Allocatelliglobosispora scoriae: one gene and its partner. The protein of the gene in region 1 interacts with the protein of each later gene in a pairwise test. Links are inferred from orthologs where the notes say so. Each region holds a gene or a part of one and is shown in the gene's direction. Other genes may lie near its edges.

Evidence for each region.
Region 2: the proteins of F4553_RS24425 (region 1) and rlmB interact in binary tests that used the Escherichia coli proteins (3 or more experiments, as listed by UniProt). The link is inferred for Allocatelliglobosispora scoriae from one-to-one orthologs.

What each region holds. Positions count from the first base shown.
Region 1 is NZ_JACHMN010000002.1:4,127,322-4,136,213, forward strand. Bases 3,409-6,257 are described here. They hold F4553_RS24425 (NAD(P)H-hydrate dehydratase), read left to right. Parts: upstream 3,409-4,037; coding sequence 4,038-5,477; downstream 5,478-6,257. Other genes in these bases: F4553_RS24415 (hypothetical protein), read right to left, coding at 3,409-3,524; F4553_RS24420 (holo-ACP synthase), read left to right, coding at 3,649-4,023; alr (alanine racemase), read left to right, coding at 5,487-6,257. Outside these bases: glmS (glutamine--fructose-6-phosphate transaminase (isomerizing)), read left to right, coding at 1-1,045; F4553_RS24405 (Uma2 family endonuclease), read right to left, coding at 1,032-1,598; F4553_RS24410 (alpha/beta hydrolase), read right to left, coding at 1,657-3,231; more of F4553_RS24415, read right to left, coding at 3,228-3,408; more of alr, read left to right, coding at 6,258-6,608; F4553_RS24435 (alpha/beta fold hydrolase), read left to right, coding at 6,601-7,752; tRNA (adenosine(37)-N6)-threonylcarbamoyltransferase complex ATPase subunit type 1 TsaE, read left to right, coding at 7,749-8,210; F4553_RS24445 (DUF397 domain-containing protein), read right to left, coding at 8,345-8,548; F4553_RS24450 (CBM35 domain-containing protein), read right to left, coding at 8,678-8,892. UniProt on the Escherichia coli protein: Bifunctional enzyme that catalyzes the epimerization of the S- and R-forms of NAD(P)HX and the dehydration of the S-form of NAD(P)HX at the expense of ADP, which is converted to AMP.
Region 2 is NZ_JACHMN010000002.1:3,220,449-3,229,426, reverse strand. Bases 3,581-6,515 are described here. They hold rlmB (23S rRNA (guanosine(2251)-2'-O)-methyltransferase RlmB), read left to right. Parts: upstream 3,581-4,451; coding sequence 4,452-5,579; downstream 5,580-6,515. Other genes in these bases: F4553_RS20280 (class II fumarate hydratase), read right to left, coding at 5,742-6,515; cysS (cysteine--tRNA ligase), read left to right, coding at 3,581-4,448. Also shown: F4553_RS42495 (outer membrane protein assembly factor BamB family protein), read left to right, coding at 1-586; F4553_RS20300 (fumarate hydratase), read left to right, coding at 604-2,274; F4553_RS20295 (helix-turn-helix domain-containing protein), read right to left, coding at 2,384-2,995; more of cysS, read left to right, coding at 3,033-3,580; more of F4553_RS20280, read right to left, coding at 6,516-7,136; F4553_RS20275 (NAD-dependent epimerase/dehydratase family protein), read left to right, coding at 7,251-8,072; F4553_RS20270 (IclR family transcriptional regulator), read right to left, coding at 8,192-8,959. UniProt on the Escherichia coli protein: Specifically methylates the ribose of guanosine 2251 in 23S rRNA.

The sequences.
Region 1 (8,892 bases):
CACGCTGCGCGGCCGTATCGGCATCAACGGCGGCATCGTCCTCGACGAGGTCCGCCTCACCGACCAGGACCTGCGCGATGTCGACAAGATCTTCATCGTGGCGTGCGGCACGGCTTACCACGCCGGTCTCGTCGCGAAATACGCCATCGAGCACTGGACCCGCATCCCGTGCGAGGTCGAGCTCGCCAGCGAGTTCCGCTACCGCGACCCGGTGCTCGACCGGTCGACGCTCGTCATCGCGATCTCCCAGTCCGGCGAGACGATGGACACCCTGATGGCCCTGCGCCACGCCAAGGAGCAGAAGGCCCGGGTCCTCGCCGTCTGCAACACCAACGGTTCGACGATCCCGCGCGAGTCCGACGCCGTGCTCTACACCCACGGCGGTCCCGAGATCGCCGTCGCCTCGACCAAGGCCTTCCTGACCCAGCTCGCCGCCTGTTACCTCGTCGGCCTGCACCTGGCCCAGGTCCGCGGCATCAAATACGCCGACGAGGTGGCCTCGGTCATCGACCAGCTGCAGCGGATGCCCGACGCGATCACTGAGGTCCTCTCCACCATGGACGAGGTCCGCGCGCTCGCCAGGCTCCTCGCCGATCAGGACACGATGCTCTTCATCGGTCGGCACGTCGGTTACCCGGTGGCGCTGGAGGGTGCGCTGAAGCTGAAGGAACTCGCCTACACCCACGCGGAGGGCTTCGCCGCCGGTGAGCTCAAGCACGGGCCGATCGCGCTGATCGACGAAGGCACCCCGGTGGTCTGTGTGGTGCCGTCACCGGCGGGCCGCAGCGTGCTGCACGACAAGATCGTTTCAAACATCCAGGAGGTACGCGCACGGGGCGCCCGCACCATCGTCATCGCGGAGGAGGGTGACGACGCCGTCATCGCCTATGCCGATCACCTGATCCGCGTGCCGAGGACGCCGACCCTGCTCGCCCCGTTTGTCACCACCGTGCCGCTGCAGGTGCTCGCGTGCGAGATCGCGACGGCTCGTGGCCACGATGTCGACCAGCCCCGCAACCTCGCCAAGTCGGTCACTGTCGAATAGCGCCGCGGCGCTTCCCGGGGTCGATCAGTGCCACCGGCAGCTTGATCGGCCAGGGTCGCTCCACCGCGACGACCTCGGTGAAGGAGCCGGTCGGCAGATAGGTGCCGGTGCTGTGGTCCAGTGTGTAGGTATGGACCGTCAGCTCCGGCTCCTGCTCGATCCGCCAGAAGCACTCGATGCCCGCCTGGGCGTAGTGGCGTGGCTTGCGGACCCTGTCCATGGGTCGAGATCCGGGTGACACGATCTCGACCGCCAGCAGCACCTCGGCTGGAGTCACCGGACTGTCGCGGGTCTCCCCGGCACGCACGGCCACCAGCACGTCCGGGATGAAGGACTTGAAGCGACTGACGTGCATATCGATAGCCTGAGCTGCCGTCATGCCGTCGGGTGCGTTGTCGAAGAGCCAGCTGAAGAGGAAACCTGAAACGGCTTGATGGGGATGGGTGGGAGCTGGGGACACGTGGAGGACTCCGTCGATGAGCTCGTAGCGCTTGCCGTCATACGGAATTGCGTCGAGGTCGTCGATCGTCAACAGGCGTCCAGGCTGGTCCATCCTGTTCAGGGTAACGGTCATCTCAACCCTCCGGGGAAGGACCGACACTAGCTGCTTGTCACTTTAACCTGTCGTCATGACCGGAAGCAATGGCACCCACTGCCGCCAGCCCCGGATTGCCGCTGTCCCAATAGGACGAGTGAGCGTGCCCGAGCTCGCCCCCGTCGGCGCTGGTGAAGCGGTGCCCGCCGAACCCCGTGTCCGAGGGGTTCACCCCGTGCCACAGCCGCGTCATCGGATCACCGAGGTAGGGTCCGAGCATCTGGTCCAGCGCCGCCTGCAACGGATTGGGCGCGGCGAGCTGGATGGGATCGTGTCGGGCATGGCTGGACCAGACGGCGCCGGGATCGAGATGCAGGTCGGCGGCGTGGTCGACCCCGACGCCGGCCGAGCCGAGGAAGACCAGATCGTCGGCGGCGACACCCCGATCGCGGGCCGTCTCGCCGATGACGAGCGAGCCGTAGCTGTGCCCGACGAGTGTCTGCTGGCCGATCTCGCCGTCATGGGTGATCGTCAGCCCCTGCTGGAAGTCGTGCAGTGCATGCTGGGCCGCGTGGGCATAGGCGGCGGAGGTGGCCTGCATCGCGTCGGGGCTGTCGAAATCGAGCCAGAGGATCGATGAGGTGCTCAGGGTCGGGTCGGCTGCGGTGGCGGCGGCCGACATCGTCGCCGTGCGGTCGATGAGCCCGGCGACACCGCCGTTGAGCTCGCTCCCGGCACCGGGAACGTAGGTCAGCACGTTGTCGGAGCGATCCGGGTCGCCGAGGGCGAGGATCACCCTGCCGTCGCCCCGGGTGTCGAGGCCGAGCAGATAGCCACGGGGCTCGCCGCCGTCCAGACGCCGTTCGAGCGCGCTGAGACCGGCGAGGCGGGACTCGATCCTGGCCAACTCGTCCTCGGCTCCCCGCTTGCCGTGCAGGGCGTCGCGCAGTCCGCTCAGCCGGGCGTGCTCCCGGCTGAGCCATTCGCGATTGGCGAGGTCGCGATCGGCGGCGGGCACCCCGTCGAGCGACCCGATGACGTCCGGCTGGTGCGCGATCAGCCAGCGGCGCTGCGCCGGGGTGAGCCCGGACCACCAGAGCCGCACCGCACCCGCCCCGCCGCCGGGCGGGCAGCTCGGCGGCGCCTCGGTCCAGTGGGTCTCGGCCGCCTTGGCCAGCTCGCTGAGCGCCCGGCTGGTCTCGGCGTCGGCTCGGCTCGCCATCGTCAGGGCGGCGCTGATCCGCTCGGCGGTCCTCGCGGCGAGTGCGGCCTCCCACGGTGCGGGCGGTGCTCCGCGCACATCGAGCTCGACACGACCCTCGGCGGTCACCACCACGCGGGTGTCCTCGACCCCGTCCACCCCCGCGATCAGCAACCTCCTGGCCCGCTCGATCGCCTCGGCGTGCGTGGCGAGCACCTGCTGGATCTGCGTCAACGGCACCCGCAGCGCGGCGAGGTCCGCGCCGATCGCGGCCACCTGGGCGGTCGCGGCGGTCGCGGCCGGACCCGCCCAGTCGGCCCGCAGGCCCTGCCCGGAGCCGGTGATGTGCGCCTCGCCGTCGCCGACCGAGGCGGCGAGCCGCCGCCACGCATCGCCCGCGGACCGCCACGCGTCGATGTCGGCGCTCGCGAGTCGGGCGAAGGTGATCACCGGCCGCCGCCCATGGCGGACCGGTCGGACTCCTCATAGGCCGCTGCGGCCCGGCGCAGGGCCCGGCCCGTGGTCTCGGTCCGCTCGGCGAAGAGGGTCATCGATGACGCGATCGCGATCGAGAGCCGCTCAAGGGCGATCGATGCCGCCCATCCCGGCGGCACGGCGGCCAGCTCGTGACCGCGCCGCGTCTCCTGCGCGAGCTGGGCTGCGGCATCATCGAGACGGTCGGCGGTCTGCCGCAATCGCCCGGTGTGGACGGTGATCGTCTCGGCGGAGTTCGGTGGTCTCATGACGACGATGCTGCTGGGCCGCGCGAGCTGGAGAAAGGCCTGTGGATAACCGCGGAGGCCACATCGTGGCCGGTTATCCACAGCTATTGCCCGGCTCCCCCCACGCGACTATAGGGTGGTCGCTGTGATCGTGGCCGTGGGTAATGACGTGGTGCTGGTTGATCGGTTCGCGCGGGCGCTCCAACGCACGCCGCTGCTGGTCGACCGCCTCTTCACCGAGGCCGAGCGGACGACGCGGTCCGGCAACCAGCGCGGGCCCGAGTCGCTCGCCGCCCGGTTCGCGGCGAAGGAGGCCGTCGCGAAGGCGCTGGGCGCTCCGACCGGGCTGCACTGGCACGATTGCGAGATCGTCGTCGACCCGGACGGTCGCCCGTGGTTGACGGTCTCGGGCACGGTGGCGGCGGCTGCGGCCGAGCGCGGCATCCATCGCTGGCACCTCTCGCTGTCCCACGACGGCGGCATCGCGGCCGCTGTGGTGATCGCGGAGCGTGACGGCTGATCAGGGGAGGATCCATGCGGGAAGCCTGGCGGTCGGCGGAGGTCCGCGCGGCCGAGAAGGTGCTGATGAGGAGCCTGCCCGAGGGCACGCTGATGGCGCGGGCCGCAGCGGGTCTCGCGCGGCGCTGCGTCGTGACGCTGCGGGAGGGACGGCCGGGCAGGGTCTACGCGGCTCGCGTCGCCATCCTGGCGGGCCCCGGTGACAACGGCGGCGACGCCCTCTACGCCGGTGCGGAGCTCGCCCGGCGGGGTGCCCAGGTGACGGCGGTCCCGCTGCATGCGGATCGGCTGCACCCCGGTGGTCTCGCGGCGTTCCGAGCGGCCGGTGGACGCCTCGCCGAGCGGTTGCCGGCCGAGGTGGACCTCATCGTCGACGGGCTGCTCGGCATCGGGGCCAAGGGTGCGTTGGCCGGCCGGGCGGCGGAGCTGGCCGAGGCCGCCAACGAGTCGACCGCGCTGGTCATCGCCGTCGACCTGCCGTCCGGGGTCATCGCCGACACCGGTGACGTGCCCGGTCCGGCCGTGCGCGCCGACGTGACCGTGACCTTCGGTGCGCTCAAGCCCGCGCTCGTCGTCGGCCCGGCCGCCCCGCTCGCGGGCCAGGTGGAGCTGGTGGAGATCGGGCTGACCCTGCCGGGGACACCGGCGCTGCGGATCGCCGACGCGGCGATGATCGCCGAGTGGTGGCCGGTCGCGGGCCCGCACGACAACAAATACTCGCGCGGTGTCGTCGGGCTCTCGACGGGCTCGGCGACCTTCCCCGGCGCGGCGCTGCTCTCGACCCGGGGTGCCCTGGCCGGCCCGACGGGACTGGTGCGCTACGCCGGCCCGGCGCACGCGGTCGTCGTGACACTGCACCCGACGGTGATCGGCTCGCCCCGCGTCGCCGACACGGGCCGGGTCCAGGCATGGGTCTGCGGCAGCGGTCTCGGCCAGGACAAACGTGCCGGTGACGAGCTGCGGGCGGTGCTGGCGTCGCCCGTCCCGGCGGTCCTCGACGCCGACGCGATCACCCTGCTCGTCGACGGCACCCTCGCCAATCACCTGCGCGCCCGCAACGCACCGACCGTGATCACCCCGCACGACGGCGAGTTCACCCGCCTCGCCGGGGAGGCGCCCGGGGAGGACCGGGTGGCCGCGGCGTTGAAGCTCGCCGCCTGGACCCGCTCGGTGATCCTGCTCAAGGGCGATCGCACGATCGTCGCGGATCCGAGCGGCGAGGCCTGGGTCAACCCGACCGGGCACCCCGCGCTCGCCACGGGCGGCTCGGGGGATGTGCTCGCCGGGCTGCTCGGCTCGCTGCTCGCGGCGGGGCTGCCCGCGACCAGGGCGGCGGTGGCAGCGGCGTTCGTGCACGGGCTGGCGGGGCGGCACGCCGCCGAGTCCGGTCCGGTCACCGCCACGGAGATCGCCGAGGCGCTCCGCTCAGGCATCAACCTCGTGACCGGTGGGTAGGCTGAGGGCATGTGGCAGGCCGAGGTACTAGTTGACCTGGATGCGATTCGCTCAAACGTGACTAAACTGCGCGCGGCAACCACGGCGCAGGTGATGGCGGTCGTCAAGGCCGACGGCTACGGGCACGGTGCTGTGCCCTGTGCCCGGGCGGCGCTGGAGGGCGGGGCGACCTGGCTCGGTGTCTGCACGCTCGCCGAGGCGCTGGAGCTACGCGCGGCGGGGATCGAGGCGCCGGTGCTCGCCTGGCTGATCGGTCCGGGCCAGCCCCTGCACCAGGCTATCGAGGCCGACGTCGATCTCAGCGCCGCCGGGGTGGACCAGCTCGCCGAGATCGTCACGGCGGCGACGGTCGTCGGGGAGCCTGCTCGCGTACACCTCAAGATTGACACCGGCCTGCACCGCAACGGCGCGACAGCTCAGACGTGGCCGGCCCTGCTGGAGGCCGCGGCGAAAGCCGAGGCCGACGGTCTGATCGAGGTCATCGGCGTCTGGAGCCACTTCGTCTATGCCGACGCGCCGGGTCACGAGACGATCGACCAGCAGCTCGTCGCCTTCGGCGAGGCGCTCGACGTGGCCGAGAGCTTCGGCATCACCCCGCAGCTGCGTCACATCGCCAACTCGGCGGCCACGCTGACCCGCACCGATGCCCACTTCGACCTGGTCCGCCCGGGGATCGCGGTCTACGGACTCTCGCCGATCGCGGGGGAGACCTTCGGCCTGCGCCCCGCGATGACCGCGCACGCCCGGGTCCTGCTCACCAAGCAGGTCGGTCCGGACGAGGGCGTCTCCTATGGCCACACCTATCAGACGAGGTCCGACACGACGCTGGCGCTGGTCCCGCTCGGCTATGCCGACGGGGTGCCCCGGGCCGCCTCCAACGTGGGTCCGATCGCCGTCAACGGCAAGCGCTACACGATCGCCGGTCGGGTCTGCATGGACCAGGTGATGCTCGACTGCGGCGATGACGGGGTGCACCCCGGCGACGAGGCGATCCTCTTCGGGCCCGGTGACCGGGGCGAGCCGACGGCGACCGACTGGGCCGACGCGATCGGCACGATCAACTACGAGATCGTGACCCGCTTCGGCAGCGGCCGGGTGCCGCGGACCTTCGCGGGTGAGCGGCATGGCTGACGCGGTGGTCCCGGCGGCGTCGACGCCGGCGAAGGCGGCCAAGCCGTCCGGAGGCAGGTCGACAGCGCGCAAGGTCGGGCTGATCGGTGCGATCGTGGGTGTCGCGGCGGCGGGGATCGCCGCGGGAGTGGCTGCGGAAAGGGCGTGGGTGCGGCGATCCAGGGCGGGTGTCGAGGACCCCTATGCGGATGAGCCCTTCGGCAGGCTGCCCTTCGACGAGTCGCTGACGGTCACGACGGCCGACGGTGTCGATCTCTATGTCGAGATCGTGGAGCCGGCCGACGGTGTGACGCTCGACTTCAACGATGCCGATCCCGAACCTACCGTGATCTTCGTGCACGGGTTCTGCCTCGACATGGGGACCTTCCACTTCCAGCGGCGGCTGCTCGACGGCGGCGAATACCGCATGGTCCTCTATGACCAGCCGGGCCACGGCAAGTCCGGGCGGCTGTCGGACGGGGAGTACGACCTGCCAGCGCTCGGTGAGGCCCTGCGGGACGTGATCCGCGAGACGACCACGCCCGACAGCGACATCGTGCTGGTGGGGCACTCGATGGGCGGCATGGCGATCATGGCGTGTGCTGAGCGCTACCCGGAGATCTTCGCCAACCGGGTCGTCGGCGTGGCTCTCATCAGTACGTCCGGCGGCCGGGTCCAGGGCGTCAAGCTGGGCGGCCTGCCCGAGCTGATCTCCCGCACGAGCGCTCCGCTGCTGCCGGTGCTCTCCGGCGCGTCCCGGATGAGCGGCCCGATGATCGACAAGGCCCGGCAGGCCTCGTCGGACCTGGCATGGCTGCTGACTCGGCGGTACGGCTTCGGCGGCAAACAGCCGAGCCCGGCACTCGTCTCCTACGTGGAGCGGATGAACTCCGGCACGACGACCGAGACCGTTGCCCGCTACCTGCGGACGCTCTCCAGCCACGCGAGGTACCCGGCGCTCGCGGCGATCGCCGACAAACCCGTCCTCGTCATCGTCGGCGACAAGGACCCGATCCTGCCGCTGAAGCACTCCGAGGAGATCGTTCGCCACCTGCCGCAGGCGGAGATGGTCGTCGTCCCCGACTCCGGCCACGTCGTCCTGTTGGAGCACGCCGACGCGGTCAACGAAGCCCTGCTCGCCTTCCTGGCTAAAGTCATGCCGTGAAGTTGTCGACTGTTGAGGAGACTCGCGCCTTCGGCACCCGGCTCGCCGGGCTGCTTCGGGCCGGTGACCTCGTCATTCTTGGTGGCCCCCTCGGTGCGGGCAAGACGGCGCTGGCTCAGGGGATCGGGGAGGGGCTGCGCGTCGTGGGCGCCGTCACCTCGCCGACGTTCGTCATCGCGCGGGTGCACCGGCCCGATCGCGAGGCCGGTGGGTCGGTGCCGATGGTGCACGTCGATGCGTACCGGTTGGGGACCGTGACCGATCCGCGGGCCGAGATCGACGATCTCGACCTGGACGCGGACCTGGAGGACTCGGTCACGCTGGTGGAGTGGGGCGAGGGGTTGGTGGAGCAGCTCTCCGACGCGCACCTCGAGGTGCGGATCTCGCGGCTCGACGACGACACCCGCGTCGTGGAGCTCGTCGGCCACGGCGGCGACTGGGCCTCTCGACTCGCCTGAGCCGTGTTCCGCGGTTTGATCACACCGTTTTCCCGCAAGATGGCCTGATCATGGTGCTTGATCGCACCATGTTGGGGGAAAACGGTGTGATCACGCGCTCGCTGCCCGCCGAAATCGACGTGATCTTCGGAGGCTCAGGCGGGAATCGTGAACTCGTCCTTCATGGCTCCATCGAGGAACGCGTCCCATTCGGCGGGGGTGAACTCCAGGACGTGGCCGTCCTCGCCGAGCTTGCTGTTTCGCACGCCGATGCTGCCATCGGCGGCGAAGGCCACCTCGACACCGTCTGACGTGGTCGCTGTGAACCAGCGGCCATCGAACTTCTCCGTGGAACTCATGTGTTCGTCGACTCCGATCGGCTCAGGGGAGCGGACATGGCGGGCTCCTCGAGGAGTGATGATCGCAGATCTTGGCGGCGACGGCCCGCCTTGGCGAGCCCATCACGCCAAGATCTGCGATCACTGGAGCTACGGGACCCAGTAGTTGCCGCTCGCGACGATCATGACCTGCAGCTGGATACTCGTGGAGTAGTAGTCGGAGCTGCTGAACCCCGTGTTCACCATCTTGGTCCACAGCGCGTCCAGCCACGCCTGGCTGCCCGGATCGGTCATCGCCGCCACCGCGAACGGCGCGAAGAACGCCGGCTCGCTCCCCGACGAGATCTGCGTCCCCGCCAGCGAAT
Region 2 (8,978 bases), 910 kb from region 1 along the record:
CGTCGGCCGAGACGCCGTCAACGGCACGGTGGTCTGGCAGCGCAAGGGCTACAACCTGCGCACGATCTCCGGCGCGGGCTGCGATCAACCCCGCGAGCCGGTCGGGGGCGGCAGCGCCGTCGTCGCCGTGCGCCCCGACGGACGCGAGGCCCTCCTCGACGGGTACGACGGGCGAGAAGTCCTCACCACCGGTGCGGGCGAGCGGATCCTCGGCACCGACGGGATCCACGCCGTGGTGCTCGCGAAGGACGGGCGGCGCGTTCGGGCGTACCTGCTGGGGGACCCGGACCCGCTGTGGACCCGCGCGGTGCACGACGGCGCCGAGGCGGCGGTGAGCGCGACCGCGATTGTGATCTTCGACCGTGGCCCGGATCGCATCATCGCCGTGGAGCCCGCGACGGGTGTGATCTTCGTCCAGGCCAACAGCGACGCCCGAGCGCTCGCGGTCTCGCCCGGCGGGCTGCTCGTCGGCGACCGCCGCGACCTGGGATTGATCATCTTCGGTGGACCGGCGCTGCAACCACTGCCGACGCCGTCGGACGCGGGCGGTTCGTCAAGGATGCCGGGCCGCGAAATCCCTTCCTGACCCCCGGGTAATCTCGAATGATGGGTTCCGCAGAATTCGCCTACTCGCCGCTGCTTCCGCTCACCCCGGACGCGACCGACTACCGCCTCGTCAGTGACGAGGGCGTCGACGTCGTCAAGGGGCCCGGCGGCCGCGAATTCCTGACCGTCGACGCCAACGTGCTCACGCAGCTCACGGCCGAGGCGATGCACGACATCGCACACTTCCTGCGCCCGGCGCACCTCGCCCAGCTCCGCTCGATCATCGACGACCCGCTGGCCTCGCCGAACGACCGGTTCGTCGCGATGGATCTGCTGCGCAACGCCAACATCGCCGCCGGTGGCGTCCTGCCGATGTGCCAGGACACGGGTACGGCGATCGTGATGGGCAAGCGCGGCCGCCACGTGCTCACCGACGGCACCGACGAGCCGGCGATCGCGCGCGGCGTCTTCGAGGCTTACACCAAGCTCAACCTGCGCTATTCGCAGCTCGCCCCGCTCACCACGTGGGAGGAGCGCAACACGGGCACCAACCTGCCCGCGCAGATCGACATCTTCGCCGAGGACCCGGACGGGCACCCCGATGCCTACAAGCTGCTCTTCATGGCCAAGGGCGGCGGCTCGGCCAACAAGTCCTACCTCTTCCAGGAGACGAAGGCACTGCTCAACCCCACGTCGATGATGCGCTTTCTGGAGGAGAAGCTGCGCAACATCGGCACGAGCGCCTGCCCGCCCTATCACCTCGCCATCGTCATCGGCGGCACCAGCGCCGAGCACGCCCTCAAGACCGCGAAGCTCGCCTCCGCGAAATACCTCGACGGCCTGCCCACCACCGGGTCGATGCTCGCGCACGGCTTCCGCGACGTGGAGCTGGAGGCGGAGGTGCTGGAGCTCACCCGCCAGTTCGGCATCGGCGCCCAGTTCGGCGGCCGCTACTTCTGCCACGACGTGCGGGTCGTCCGGCTGCCCCGGCACGGCGCCTCCTGCCCGGTCGCGATCGCGGTCTCCTGCTCCGCCGACCGCCAGGCGCTCGCGAAGATCACGCCGTCGGGGGTCTGGCTGGAGCGGCTGGAGACCGACCCGGCCCGCTTCCTGCCCGCCGTCACCGACGAGGACCTCGAAACGTCCGAGGGCGCCGTCAAGATCGATCTCAACCGGCCGATGCCGGAGATCCTGGCCGAGCTGACGAAATACCCCGTCAAGACCCGGCTCTCGCTCAGCGGTCCGCTCGTAGTCGCCCGTGACATCGCCCACGCGAAGATCGCCGAGCGGCTCGACGCCGGTGAGCCGATGCCGCAGTACCTGCGCGACCACGCCGTCTACTACGCCGGTCCGGCCAAGACGCCCGAGGGATACGCGTCGGGCTCCTTCGGACCCACCACCGCCGGGCGGATGGATGCCTACGTGGAGAAGTTCCAGGCGGCCGGGGGCTCGCTCGTCATGCTCGCCAAGGGCAACCGGTCCGGCCAGGTGACCCGGGCGTGCGAGTCGCACGGCGGGTTCTATCTCGGCTCGATCGGCGGCCCGGCGGCCCGGCTGGCTCAGGACTGCATCAAGCACGTCGAGGTCCTGGAGTACGCCGAGCTCGGCATGGAGGCCGTCTGGAAGATCGAGGTCGAGGACTTCCCCGCCTTCATCGTCGTCGACGACAAGGGCAACGACTTCTTCGCCGCGACCTCCCAGCCGGTGCTGACGGTCGGCCGCCGCTGACCCCGGTCGCTTGCTTGCTGCGTGGCAACCCAAGATCGCCGCAACTCTTCAAGAGTTGGTCCTAACGGGTTTTAGGACCAACTCTTGAAGAGTTGCGGCGATCTTGGTGTTAGGCGAGGGCTGTGCCGATGGCCGTGGCGGCGGCGGTGACCAGCTTGCCGACCTGGTTGACGTCGAGGGGCGTCAGGGAGACGACGCCGACGCTCGCGGCCATGCCGGCCACGCCCAGGACGGGGGCGGCGATGCCGAAGGCGCCGTCCTGCAGCTCGCCGAGCGACGTGCAGAGTTCGCCGGTGAGGATCGCCCGGCCCGCCGCGCCCCGCTCCAGCTGGTGTCGGGAACCCGATCGATAGGCGACATGGAACACCGTCGAGGTGGGCTCCACCACGGCGACCGCGACCGCTTCGGCGCCGTCCGCGACGGTGAGGTGAGCCGTGGCCCCGACCTGCTCGGCGAGGCGGCGCAGCGCCGGCAGGGCGGCGTCGGCGAGCAGCGGTTGAGCGCGCCGGGCCAGGTGGACCAGGCCGACGCCGACGAGGAGGCGGCCGTTGTCGGCGCGCCGGAGCATCGCGTGCTCGACGAGGGTGGCGGTGAGCCGGTAGATGACCGCGCGACCCACCCCGAGCCGTTGGGAGGCTTCGGTCACGGTGAGGCCGCCCGGCGTCTCAGCGACGAGCGTGAGCAGGCGTAAGCCGCGATCGAGGGTCTGTGCGGTATCCATGAGGGCCTTGCGCACCTACTCCGACTATCCTTGCAGGGTGACGCTGAGACTCTACGACACTGCGACCCGAGCGGTCCGCGACTTCGTGCCGCGCATAGCTGGTCAAGCGTCGATCTATCTCTGTGGTCTCACAGTGCAGTCCGAGCCGCACATCGGGCACCTTCGCTCCGGCGTCAACTATGACGTCCTGCGTCGCTGGATGATCCAGGGCGGCCTTGAGGTCACCTTTATCCGCAACATCACCGACATCGACGACAAGGTGCTGGCGAAGGCGATCGAGCGGGATCGCCCGTTCTGGTCCATCGCCTACGCCAACGAGGTCGTGCTCAGCGGGGTCTACCGGGCGCTCAACGTGCTGCCGCCGACCTACGAGCCACGTGCCACGGGTCACATCACGCAGATGTTCGAGCTGATCGAGACCCTGATCGCCGGCGGGCACGCCTACGCCTCGGCCGACGGGTGCGGGGATGTCTACTTCGCCGTGGGGTCCTTCCCGGCGTACGGGAAGCTGTCCGGACAGCGGCCCGACGAGATGCAGGCGGCGACGGACGGCCCGGAGCGCGCGAAGCGTGATCCTCGTGACTTCGCGCTCTGGAAGGGCGCCAAGCCCGACGAGCCGCAGGACGCCTACTGGCCCTCGCCGTGGGGGGTCGGCCGCCCAGGTTGGCACATCGAGTGCTCGGCGATGGTGCAGCGTTATCTGGGTGACGAGTTCGACATCCACGGCGGCGGTCTCGACCTGGTCTTCCCGCACCACGAGAACGAGGTCGCCCAGTCGCAGGCGGCGGGGCTGCCCTTCGCCCGCTTCTGGGTGCACCACGCTCTGCTCAACCTCGGCGACAAGAAGATGGGCAAGTCCACCGGCAACGTCATCAACCTCGACTCGGTGCTGGAGCGGGGCATCCGGCCGATAGAGCTACGCTATTACCTGCTCGCTCCGCACTACCGGGCCCGGATCGACTTCTCCTGGGAGGCGCTCAGCGAGTCGGCCGTCGCTTTCCGCCGGATCGAGGGCTTCGTCGCGCGAGCCACCGAACTGGTCGGCAACGTGGAGCCGGGCGTCCTCCACGCCGACTTCACGGCCGCGATGGACGACGACCTCAACACCTCGGCTGCGCTCGCGGCGCTGCACGAGGTGATCCGTGAGGGCAACACCGCGCTCGCCGAAGGCAACACCAGCGCGGTCGCGGCATCGCTCGCGAGCGTCCGGGCGATGCTCGCGGTGCTCGGCATCGATCCGCTCGCCGAGCCGTGGCGGGACACCACCAGCGGTGGTGACCTGCGCGGTGCCGTGGACGCCCTGGTGGCGCTCGCACTGGAGCAGCGCAAGGCGGCGCGGGATCGCAAGGATTGGGCGGCCGCGGACGCAGTACGTGATCAGTTGAAGCAGGCGGGGATCGTCGTCGAAGACACCCCGCATGGTCCCCGGTGGACCGTAGAGAGTGGACGATAGCGAATGCCCGGCAATTCCCAGCGCCGCAATACCCGGTCGACGTCGAAGAAGGTCGCGACCAAGGGCACCGGCGGCAAGAACAAGGACACCCTGAAGGGGCGCGGCCGCACGCTGCCCGCCGACGAGCGCCCGTGGCACAAGGGCTACTCCGGCACCGAGAAGCTGCCGCAGCGCACCGCGTGGAAGCAGGCGAAAGAGATCCGGGCGGCGGAAGAGGCCGGCACCGTACCCAAGATCGGCAAGCCGGGTACGAAGGACACCACCTGGGGCCGGCTCGGCTCCAACAAGGGCGCGCCGCAGTCGCGGGGAGCCACGACGCGTGGCGGTGCCGCGCCTCGGCGGACCGGTCCCCGGGTCGCCGCCGGCCGCAAGTCCAGCACCCCCAAGGACGCTCCCGAGCTGCTCGTCGGGCGTAACCCGGTCGTCGAGGCGCTGCGCGCCAACATCCCGGCCACCGCGCTCTACGTCGCTCAGGGCATCGAGATCGACGACCGGATCACCGAGTCCGTGCGCGCTGCGGGCGACCGCGGCATCGCGCTCATGGAGGTCAGCCGCCAGGAGCTCGACCGGCTCACCGGCGGGATCCTGCACCAGGGCATCGGCCTGCAGGTGCCGCCGTTCGCCTATGAGTCCTTCGAGGACATGCTCGCCAACTCCATGGAGCAGGTCGCGCAGCCGCTGCTCGTCGCGCTCGACGGCGTCACCGACCCGCGCAACCTCGGTGCGGTGATCCGCTCCGCCGCCGCGTTCGGCGCGCACGGGCTCTTCCTGCCCGAACGCCGCTCGGCGGGGATCACGGCGACCGCGTGGCGTACGAGTGCCGGTGCCGCCGCCCGCCTGCCGATCGCTCACGTCACCAACCTCACCCGGGCGCTCAAGCGGGTGCAGGAGATGGGCTTCGTCGTCGTCGGGCTCGACGCGGACGGCGACACCGACCTCTACCAGCTGGAGGCGGCGGTCGGCCCGATCGTGATCGTGGTCGGCTCCGAGGGACGCGGGCTGTCCCGCCTCGTCGGCGCCACCTGTGACCTGACGGTCGGCATCCCGATGGTCTCCGACATGGAGTCGCTCAACGCGTCGGTGGCCGCAGCGGTCACCCTCGCCGAGGTGGCCCGCCGCCGATCCGCCTGACGCACCGGTTCGTCTCGCCGATAGCCGCAACTCTTCAAGAGTTGCGGCTATCGCTGTCTACAACTGTCCGTCCACGGTTCCCCAAGATCGCCGCAACTCTTCATGAGTTGGTCCTAAAACCCCGTTAGGACCAACTCTTGAAGAGTTGCGGCGATCTTGGGGCTAGGAGCTGGCGGGTGGGCGGGTCATGGCGAGCACGTCGAGGGCGGTGTCGAGGGCCTCCTCGGTCAGCTTGGCCGGGACGTGACCGCGCTCGATGACCACCTCGCGGATCGTGCGGCCCTCCTTCAGCGCCTGCTTGGCGATGCTCGCCGCCTCCTCATAACCCAGATGGCGGTTGAGCGGGGTGACGATCGACGGGCTGCCCTCGGCGTACGCCAGGCAGACCTCCTCGTTGGCGACGAGCCCCGCGACGCAGCGGTCGGCGAACAGGCGCGACACGTTGGCGAGCAGCCGGATCGACTCGAGCAGGTTGCGGCCGATCACCGGGAGCATCACGATCAGCTCGAAATCGCCCTGGCTGCCCGCGAAGGCGACCGCCGCGTCGTTGCCGATCACCTGGGCGCAGACCTGGCGAGCCGCCTCGCAGATGACCGGATTCACCTTGCCGGGCATGATCGACGAACCGGGCTGCAGGTCGGGGATGGACAGCTCGCGCAAGCCGGCCCGGGGTCCGGAACCCATCCAGCGGATGTCGTTGGCGATCTTGTAGAGCCCCACCGCGGCGGTCCGGACCATCGCGGACGCCTCCACCAGCGCATCGGCGGAGCCCTGCGCGGCGAAGTGGTCGGCCGCCTCGGTCAGCGGCAGGCCGGTGCGCTCCCGGAGCAGCGAGATCACACCGGCGGCGAAGCCGGGTGCGGTGTTGATGCCGGTGCCGACGGCGGTGCCACCCAGGGGGAGCTCGCCGAGGCGGGACAGGCTCGACTCGATGCGCTCGGCGGCACGGGTGAGCTGGTGGGCGTACCCCCCGAATTCTTGACCGAGGGTGACCGGGGTCGCATCCATGAGGTGGGTGCGGCCGGATTTGACGACCGCCGACCACTCCTGCGACTTGGCGCGCAGCGCCGAGGAGAGATGGCGCAGGGCCGGCAGCAGGTCGCGGGTGATCGCGGTGACGGCGGCCAGGTGGATCGCGGTCGGGAAGACGTCGTTGCTGGACTGGGCCGCGTTGACGTGATCGTTGGGGTGGACCGGTCGGCCGAGCAGATCGGTGGCGAGGCGGGCGATGACCTCGTTGGCGTTCATGTTGGACGAGGTGCCGGAGCCGGTCTGGAAGACGTCGATCGGGAACTGATCGTCGTGCAGACCGTCGGCGACCTCGTCGGCGCAGGCTGCGATCGCTCCCGCGAGGTCCTGCGGCAGCACGCCGAGCGGGCCGTTGACGATTGCCGCCGCAGCCTTGATCGCTCCGAGCGCATGGATGAGGTCGGGCGGCAGGGTCGTGCCGGAGATCGGGAAATTCTCGACCGCTCGCTGAGTTTGTGCTGCCCACAGCGCAGTTGCCGGGACCCTGACCTCGCCCATCGTGTCGTGCTCGATCCGAAACTCCGTCATGCCCTCCATCCTGCCCGCGACTGCGGGTCGGCGCTCGCCTTCGTGGCCTGACACATATGTGGACGCTGTGCGGCAGGCTGGCGCGATGGTGGCGTGCTGGATAGTCTGCTGCGCATGACGAAGCGGATTCTCATGACCGGAGCCTCCGGTGCCGTCGGCACGCTGCTCCGGCCGCTGCTCGCCCGGGAGGGCCGGGTGCTGCGACTGCTCGACATCGTCGAGCCGCCCGCCCTCGACGGGACCGGTGCCGAGGAGAGGATCATCGCTTCCGTCACCGACGCGGACGCGGTGCTCGACGCCTGCCGTGATGTCGACGCCGTCCTGCACCTCGGTGGGCAGAGCGTCGAATCCACCCTCGACATCGTCATCGAGCGCAACCTGCGGGGCACGATGACACTGCTGGAGGCGATCCGGCTGGCCGGCGTGCCCCGGATCATCCTCGCCTCCTCCAACCATGCCGCCGGGTTCCACCTGCGCGGCGGCGGACCGCTCGCCGCGGACATCGCCGCGCGCCCGGACACCCTCTACGGCTGGAGCAAGGCGGCGATCGAGAGCGCGGCCCGGCTCTATCACGACCGGTACGGGCTGGAGGTGCTCTGCGTGCGGATCGGCGCCCTCTATGCCACACCGATCCCGATGGGCCTGCGCGGGCTGGCCACCTGGCTCTCGCCCACCGATGCGCGACGGCTGATCGAGGCCTGCCTGAGCTGCGAGGACCCTGGTTACCGGATGCTCTGGGGTGTCAGCCACAACACGCGGCGCTGGGCGAGTCTCGCGGAGGGGCACGAGATCGGCTACTACCCGGTCGACGACTCGGAGGTCTTCGCGGCCGAGATGATCGCCGCCAACGGGGAGCCGGACTTCGTCAACGACCCCAATCTGACCCGCATCGGCGGCCACTGGTGCGACATCCCGCTCGGGGAGCCGATGCCGTGATGCGGCGCGGCACTCCAGCTTGATCGCGCTGTTTCCCGGAAAGTGGGCCTACGTGCGCCCCCGGTAGGGCCTACTTCCGCGAAACAACGTGATCATGCGGCAGGCGGCGGGTGCTGGGCTCAGCGGATGCCGTGGCGGCGGAGCGTGGTCGCCAGCGCGCCGGCGTGGCGCATGAGGGACTCGGTCACGCGGTCCAACTCCGCGCCGTTGGCGAGATCGGCGGGCATGGAGCAGCTCAGCGCATCCGTCGCGGGGATGCGGTAATCGACGGAGGCGGCCACGCAGGCGACCCCGGTGGTGCCCTGCTCGCGCTCGAAGGCCCAGCCCCTGGTGCGTACCCCCTCGAGCTCCAGAGCCAGCGCGAAGCGTGACGTGATCGTCTGCGGGGTGAGCGCGAGCAGCGTCTCGGGCAGGAGCTTCTCGACCTCGTCGCCGGTGAGCTGCGCGAGCAGCGCCTGGCCGAGCGCGGTGAGGTGCGCGGGGAGCTTGCGGCCGACGCGGGAGACGACGTGCCGGGCCTCGCGCGCCTCGCGACTGGCGAGGTAGAGGACCTCGGCACCGTCGCGCCGCGCGTAGTGCACGGTGTAGCCGATCTCGGCGCGGAGATCCTCCAGCGCTTCGAGGGCGAAGGGCAGGGCCAGATCTCGATCGAGGTACGCCGTCCCGGCGAGCAGCGCGTGCGGACCGACGCCGAACGCGGACCCGGACTCGTCGGCCTCGACCCACTTGAGCTCCCGCAACGTGCGGACCAGCGCGTGCAGGCTGGACCGCGGATAGCCCATCCGCTCCTGGAGCTGCGACAACGTCAGGCGCGTCGGCGAGGCGGCGAGCGTCTCCAGGATGGCGACGGTGCGCTCCGCGGATTTGACGGGGGAGATCTCGTTCATGGCGGTCCACCTTCGGCAG